Methylosinus sp. H3A: one gene and its partner. The protein of the gene in region 2 interacts with the protein of the main gene of each other region in a pairwise test. Links are inferred from orthologs where the notes say so. Each region holds a gene or a part of one and is shown on either strand. Other genes may lie near its edges.

Region 1 (3,278 bases), 2.1 Mb from region 2 along the record:
AACACCCAGCGGAGAATATCCGTCTTGGATTGAGAGACTTCCAGCTTCAGGCGTCCTTCCACCTCGATGAGCTCTCGCTTCAGCCGCCCCTCGACTTCGGCGAGGTCGCGCTTCAGCAATTCCATGTCGTGCCGAACCTCGCCGACGTCCGCCTTTGTGGCCACGCTCTCGGAGAACGCTGTCTCCAACGCCTCGGCGGAGGCGCGCGCCTGCTCGGGCGAGAAGCCGCCGCGGGTGAGGCGATCGATATAGGCGAGGGGGTTGAAGAGCACTTGCGCCGACATGGCCCGGATATAGCACGCGCCCTGCTTCCCGGCGAGAGGCGCCTTTGACAAGCCCCGCCCCGCCCGGCATTACAGGCGAAACTCTACAATTCGATCAGGACCGCTCGGACCCATGAGACCAGAACGCTACGACTTCGCCGCGGCCGAGCCCAAATGGCGAAAGATTTGGGACGAGCGGCAGGTTTTCACCTCCGGCGACGCGAAGAAGCCGAAATATTACGTGCTCGAAATGTTCCCCTATCCGTCGGGGCGCATCCATGTCGGCCATGTGCGCAATTATTCCATGGGCGACGTCATCGCCCGCTATAAGCGCGCCAAGGGCTTCGACGTGCTGCATCCCATGGGCTGGGACGCTTTCGGCCTGCCGGCGGAGAACGCCGCCCAGCAGAGCGGCTCGCACCCGGCGGTCTGGACCTATGCCAATATCGCCAGCATGCGGACGCAGCTCAAATCCATGGGGCTCTCGCTCGACTGGTCGCGCGAGATCGCCACCTGCGATCCCGCCTATTACAAGCATCAGCAGAAGCTGTTTCTGGATTTCTTGGCCGGCGGCCTCGTCGATCGCAAGCAGTCCAAGGTGAATTGGGATCCGGTGGACCATACGGTGCTCGCCAATGAGCAGGTCGTCGACGGCCGCGGCTGGCGCTCCGGCGCGCTGGTGGAGCAGCGCGAGCTGACGCAATGGTTCCTGCGCATCGGCAAATACGCCGACGATCTTCTCACCTCGCTGGACACGCTCGACCGCTGGCCGGAGAAGGTGCGGCTGATGCAGCGCAATTGGATCGGCCGCTCGGAAGGGCTGCTGGCGCGCTTCGCCATAGCCGGCGATCCGACGGGCGAGATCGAGGTCTTCACCACGCGGCCGGACACTTTGTTCGGCGCGAAATTCGTCGCTCTGGCGCCCGATCATCCGGTCGCGCGCGCGGCGGCTTCGAGCGACCCGGCGCTCGCCGCCTTTGCGGAAGAGTGCCGCCACATCGGCACGTCGGTGGCGGCGATCGAGACCGCCGAGAAGAAGGGCTATGACACGGGCCTGCGCGTCGTGCATCCCTTCGATCCCTCTTGGGTGCTGCCCGTCTATGTCGCCAATTTCATTCTGATGGATTACGGCACGGGCGCGATCTTCGGCTGCCCGGCGCATGACCAGCGCGATCTCGATTTCGCCAATGCTTATGGCCTCGGCGCGACGCCGGTCGTCTGCCCGGAGGGCGTCGATCCTGCGACTCTCATCGTCAGTGAGACCGCCTTCGACGGCGAGGGACGGCTCGTCAATTCGCGCTTTCTCGACGGGCTCACCGTCGCGGAAGCGAAGGAGGAGGTCGCCAAGCGCCTCGAGGCCGCGCAGCTGCACGGCCGTCCGCAGGGCGAGCGCAAGGTCAATTACAAGCTGCGCGATTGGGGCATTTCGCGGCAGCGCTATTGGGGCTGTCCGATCCCCATCATCCATTGCCCGGATTGCGGCGTCGTGCCCGTGCCGGACGCCGATCTTCCCGTGAAGCTGCCGGAAGACGTGACCTTCGACAGGCCGGGCAATCCGCTCGACCATCATCCGACATGGAAGAACGTCGCCTGTCCGAAATGCGGGGCCGCCGCGCGGCGCGAAACCGACACGATGGACACTTTCGTCGATTCGTCCTGGTATTACGCGCGCTTCACCGATCCGCACAATGAGTCGGCGCCCGCCGCGCCGGAGCAGCTCGCGCGCTGGCTGCCGGTGGATCAGTACATAGGCGGGATCGAGCACGCGATTCTGCATCTGCTCTATTCGCGCTTCTTCTCGCGCGCCATTCGCGACACCGGCCATGGCGGCGTCGCCGAGCCCTTCGCCGGCCTCTTCACCCAGGGCATGGTGGTGCATGAGACCTATCGCGCCGCCTCCGGCAAATGGATCGCGCCCAGCGAGCTGCGTTTCGAGACCGGCGACAAGGGCCGCCGCGCTTTCCTCATCGAGGGGGGCGAGGAGGTCGCGATCGGCGCGATCGAGAAAATGTCCAAGTCGAAGCGCAATACGGTCGACCCGGACGACATTATCGCCAGCTATGGCGCCGATACGGCGCGGCTCTTCGTGCTCTCCGATTCGCCGCCCGACCGCGATGTCGTGTGGACGGAGGAGGGCGTGCAGGGCGCTTGGCGCTTCGTGCAGCGCGTCTATCGTCTGGTCGGCGAGCTGGCCAATGTCGCGGCGCCCGTCGGCGCCAGCGCGCCCGCCGAGTTCGGCGCGGCGGCGCTCGATGTGCGCAAGGCGACGCATCGCACCATCGCCGCCGTCGGCGACAATATCGAGCGTCTGCGCTTCAACACGGCGATCGCCCGCATTCGCGAATACGCCAATGAGCTGACCGCCGCGCTCGACAAGGTGGAGACGGTCCCGGTCTCCGCCGATCTCGCCTTCGCCTTCCGCGAGGCGGCGGACGTTTTCGTGCAGCTGATCGCGCCGATGACGCCGCATGTCGCGGAGGAGTGCTGGAGCGATCTCGGCCATTCCGAGATCGTTTCGCTGGCGCCCTGGCCGGAGGCCGATCCTACTCTCGTCGCGCAGGACATGATAAGCTTGCCGGTGCAGGTGAACGGCAAGAAGCGCGCGGAGATTCTCGTGGCCCATGACGCCGATGAGGCGACGATCCGCGAGGAGGCGCTGACGCAGGAGGCCGTGCTGCGCGTCATGGAAGGCAAGCCGTTGAAGAAATTCATTCTCGTTCCCAAGAGGATCGTCAATGTGGTCGTTTGAACGGCGACGCGCTCTCCTGTCCGGGGCCTCGGGTGAAGAGGCGCTTCCACCTCCCCCTAGAGGGGGGAGGTCGAGCGCCGCAGGCGCTCGGGAGGGGGTGACGCCCGAGTCTCGGGAGCGACCCCACCCCGGACCGCTTCGCGGTCCGACCCTCCCCCTGAAGGGGAGGGTGAGCTACGCCCTTTCCGGCGTTGGCCCGGCTGCCTTTGGCGTTTTCGCTGCTCTGGCGCTTTCGGCCTGCACGGTGCAGCCGCTCTATGGCCCCA
Region 2 (2,989 bases):
ACAAGTGACGCCGAAAGGCTCGAGAGCCGCCAATTACGCATTCGACGTGACGCCTGCGCGCCTCGTCGGCGCACTGATCACCGAACGCGGGGTGTGCGCGGCGAGCGAGGCGGGACTACGCGGATTGTTCCCGGATTTGGCGTGATCGTGGTGCGCGACTCCTTCTCCCGCGTGCAGGAGAAGGTGGCCCCGCGAAGCGAGGTCGGATGAGGGGGCGCCGCGAATATCCGAATCTCGACTGCTTTGCGTCATCGCGCAAATAATCGTAAACGGCTGAAGTGGCGCGAGCCCTCATCCGACCCGACTTCGTCGGGCCACCTTCTCCCGCAGGAGGGAGAAGGGGCGCGCGCTGGTTTTTGATGCTCGGATGTTGTCATGGCCTCTGATGACGCTCCTTCCCGCAAGCGCGGCGAGAGAAAGCCCACGCCGATCGAAGATCTCTCGCCGCGGCGGGCGAAGCTCGAACATTCACGGCTCGCGGAAGAGATCGCCGAGCATGATCGCCGCTACTATCAGGAAGACGCGCCGAGCGTCACAGACGCCGAATATGACGCGCTGCGCCAGCGCTATGAGGCGCTGGAAAAAGCCTTTCCCGAGCTTTCCTCCGACGCATCGCTGACGAAGAAGGTCGGCGCCGCTCCGACGGAGAAATTCGCAAAAATAAAACATGTCGTGCCGATGCTCTCGCTCGGCAATGTATTTTCGGACGAGGAGGTCCATGAATTCGTCGCGCGCGTGCGGCGATTCTTGGGCTTTTCGGACGAGGCGCCGCTGCTCTTCACCGCCGAGCCGAAAATCGACGGCCTCTCCTGCTCGCTACGTTACGAGAAAGGCGTGCTCGTCTCCGCCGCGACGCGCGGCGACGGCTATGAGGGCGAGGACATCACCGCCAATATTCGCACGCTCGAGGAAATCCCGCAGCGCCTGCGCGGCGAGGTCTGGCCCGATGTGCTGGAGGCGCGTGGCGAAGTCTATATGCGGCGCGAGGATTTCTTCGCGCTCAATGAAAGACAGGCGGCCGCAAACAAGCCGCTCTTCGCCAATCCGCGCAATTCGGCCGCGGGCTCTTTGCGCCAGCTCGATCCCAATGTGACCGCGAGCCGGCCATTGCGTTTCTTCGCCTATAGTTGGGGCGAGGTCAGCGTCATGCCTTCCGATACGCAATATGGCATGGTGCAGGCCTTGGCGAGCTTCGGCCTGCCGACCAATCCGCTGACCCAAATTTGCGCCGGCGCCGAGGAGATGCTCGCGCATTTTCGTGACATAGAAGCGCGCCGCGCGACGCTCGGCTATGACATAGACGGCGTCGTCTACAAGGTGGACGATATCGGCTTGCAAATTCGTCTGGGCTTCGTCTCGCGCGCGCCGCGCTGGGCGGTGGCGCATAAATTCCCGGCCGAGCAGGCGAAGACCATCGTGCGCGGCATAGACATAAATGTCGGCCGCACCGGCGCGCTGACGCCGATCGCACGGCTGGAGCCGGTGACGGTCGGCGGCGTCGTCGTCTCCAACGCCACGCTGCACAATGAGGACGAGATCGCGCGCAAAGATATTCGCGTCGGCGACACGGTCGTCGTGCAGCGCGCCGGCGACGTCATTCCGCAGATCGTCGAGGTCGTCGTCGATAAGCCACGCGGCGAGAAGCCTTACGAGTTTCCCCATGTGTGCCCGGCCTGCGGCTCGGCGGCCGTGCGCGAGATCGACGAGAAGACAGGCGAGGCCGATGTCGTGCGCCGCTGCACGGGCTCGCTCGTCTGTCCGGCGCAGGCGATCGAGAGGCTGAAGCATTTCGCCTCGCGCAACGCAATGGACATAGAAGGGCTCGGCGACAAGCAGATCGAGGCTTTCTTCGAGGAAGGGCTCATTCGCACGGCTTCCGAAATTTTCACGCTGGCCGAACGAAACAGAGCGAGCCTGACCAAGCTCGAGAACCGCGAGGGCTATGGCGAGACCTCGGTGCGCAATCTCTTCGCCGCGATCGACGCGCGGCGCAGCGTGCCGATCAATCGCTTTCTCTTCGCGCTCGGCATACGCCATGTCGGCGAGACCAACGCCAAGCGCCTCGCACGGCATTTCGTCGATTTCGCCAGCCTGCGTGACACAGCGCGCGAGGCTGCGCCGGAGAGCGAAGCGCGCGAGCGCATCGAGTCGATCGAAGGCATAGGCGGCGTCGTCGCCGAGGCGCTCTACGACTTTTTCGCCGAGCCGCATAATGAGCGCGAGATCGATGCGCTTTTGGAGCATGTGACGCTGGAGCCCTTGCCGCAGATCGAGAGCGCCTCGCCCGTCGCCGGCAAGACGGTGGTGTTCACCGGCGCGCTGGAGCGGCTGACGCGCGAAGAGGCCAAGGCGCAGGCCGAGCGTTTCGGCGCGAAGATTTCGGGCTCCGTGTCGAAGAAGACCGATCTCGTCGTCGCGGGGCCGGGGGCGGGATCGAAGCTGACAAAGGCCAAGGAGCTCGGGGTCGAGGTCATCAGCGAAGAGGAATGGTTTTCTCGAACGGGGCAGTAGGGGGCGAAGTCGACCGGCGCTGCGCGAAATGGTAAGATCGCCCCGCCATTTTCAAAGTAGGGCGCGCGTCGAGATTCCAGTTTGATCTCTATGTGAGGACAAAGATGACGAGCGAACTCTCTCCGGAAAAAATCCTCGGTCTCGGTCTCGGCTTCTGGAATTCCAAGGCCCTGCTCTCGGCCGTCGAGCTCGGCCTTTTCACCGTGCTGGCGGGAGGGCCTGCGGATGCGCAGACGCTGCGCGCCCGCCTCGGCCTGCATGAGCGCTCGGCGCTCGACTTCTTCGACGCGCTGGTCGCGCTCGGAATGCTCGAGCGCGACAACGGCCTCTATCGTAATACGGCGGAGGCGGACCTCTTCCTCGATCGCGCCAAGCCGAGCTATGTCGGGCAAATATTGGAAATGTCCAATCTGCGCTTGTTCGCGAGCTGGAACCGCCTCACCGAGGCGTTGCGCACCGGAAAAGCGCAGAGCGAGAG

Evidence for each region. The genes of interacting proteins can lie anywhere in the genome.
Region 1: the proteins of ligA (region 2) and leuS interact in binary tests that used the Escherichia coli proteins (3 or more experiments, as listed by UniProt). The link is inferred for Methylosinus sp. H3A from one-to-one orthologs.

What each region holds. Positions count from the first base shown.
Region 1 is NZ_JADNQW010000005.1:2,063,017-2,066,294, forward strand. The notes cover bases 5-3,212. They hold leuS (leucine--tRNA ligase), read left to right. Parts: upstream 5-396; coding sequence 397-3,012; downstream 3,013-3,212. Other genes in these bases: IY145_RS12670 (hypothetical protein), read right to left, coding at 5-335; lptE (LPS assembly lipoprotein LptE), read left to right, coding at 3,182-3,212. Also shown: more of IY145_RS12670, read right to left, coding at 1-4; more of lptE, read left to right, coding at 3,213-3,278.
Region 2 is NZ_JADNQW010000005.1:4,178,002-4,180,990, reverse strand. What follows is about bases 25-2,943. They hold ligA (NAD-dependent DNA ligase LigA), read left to right. Parts: upstream 25-375; coding sequence 376-2,511; downstream 2,512-2,943. Other genes in these bases: IY145_RS22345 (methyltransferase), read left to right, coding at 2,616-2,943; mtnA (S-methyl-5-thioribose-1-phosphate isomerase), read left to right, coding at 25-145. In the rest of the region: more of mtnA, read left to right, coding at 1-24; more of IY145_RS22345, read left to right, coding at 2,944-2,989. UniProt on the Escherichia coli protein: DNA ligase that catalyzes the formation of phosphodiester linkages between 5'-phosphoryl and 3'-hydroxyl groups in double-stranded DNA using NAD as a coenzyme and as the energy source for the reaction.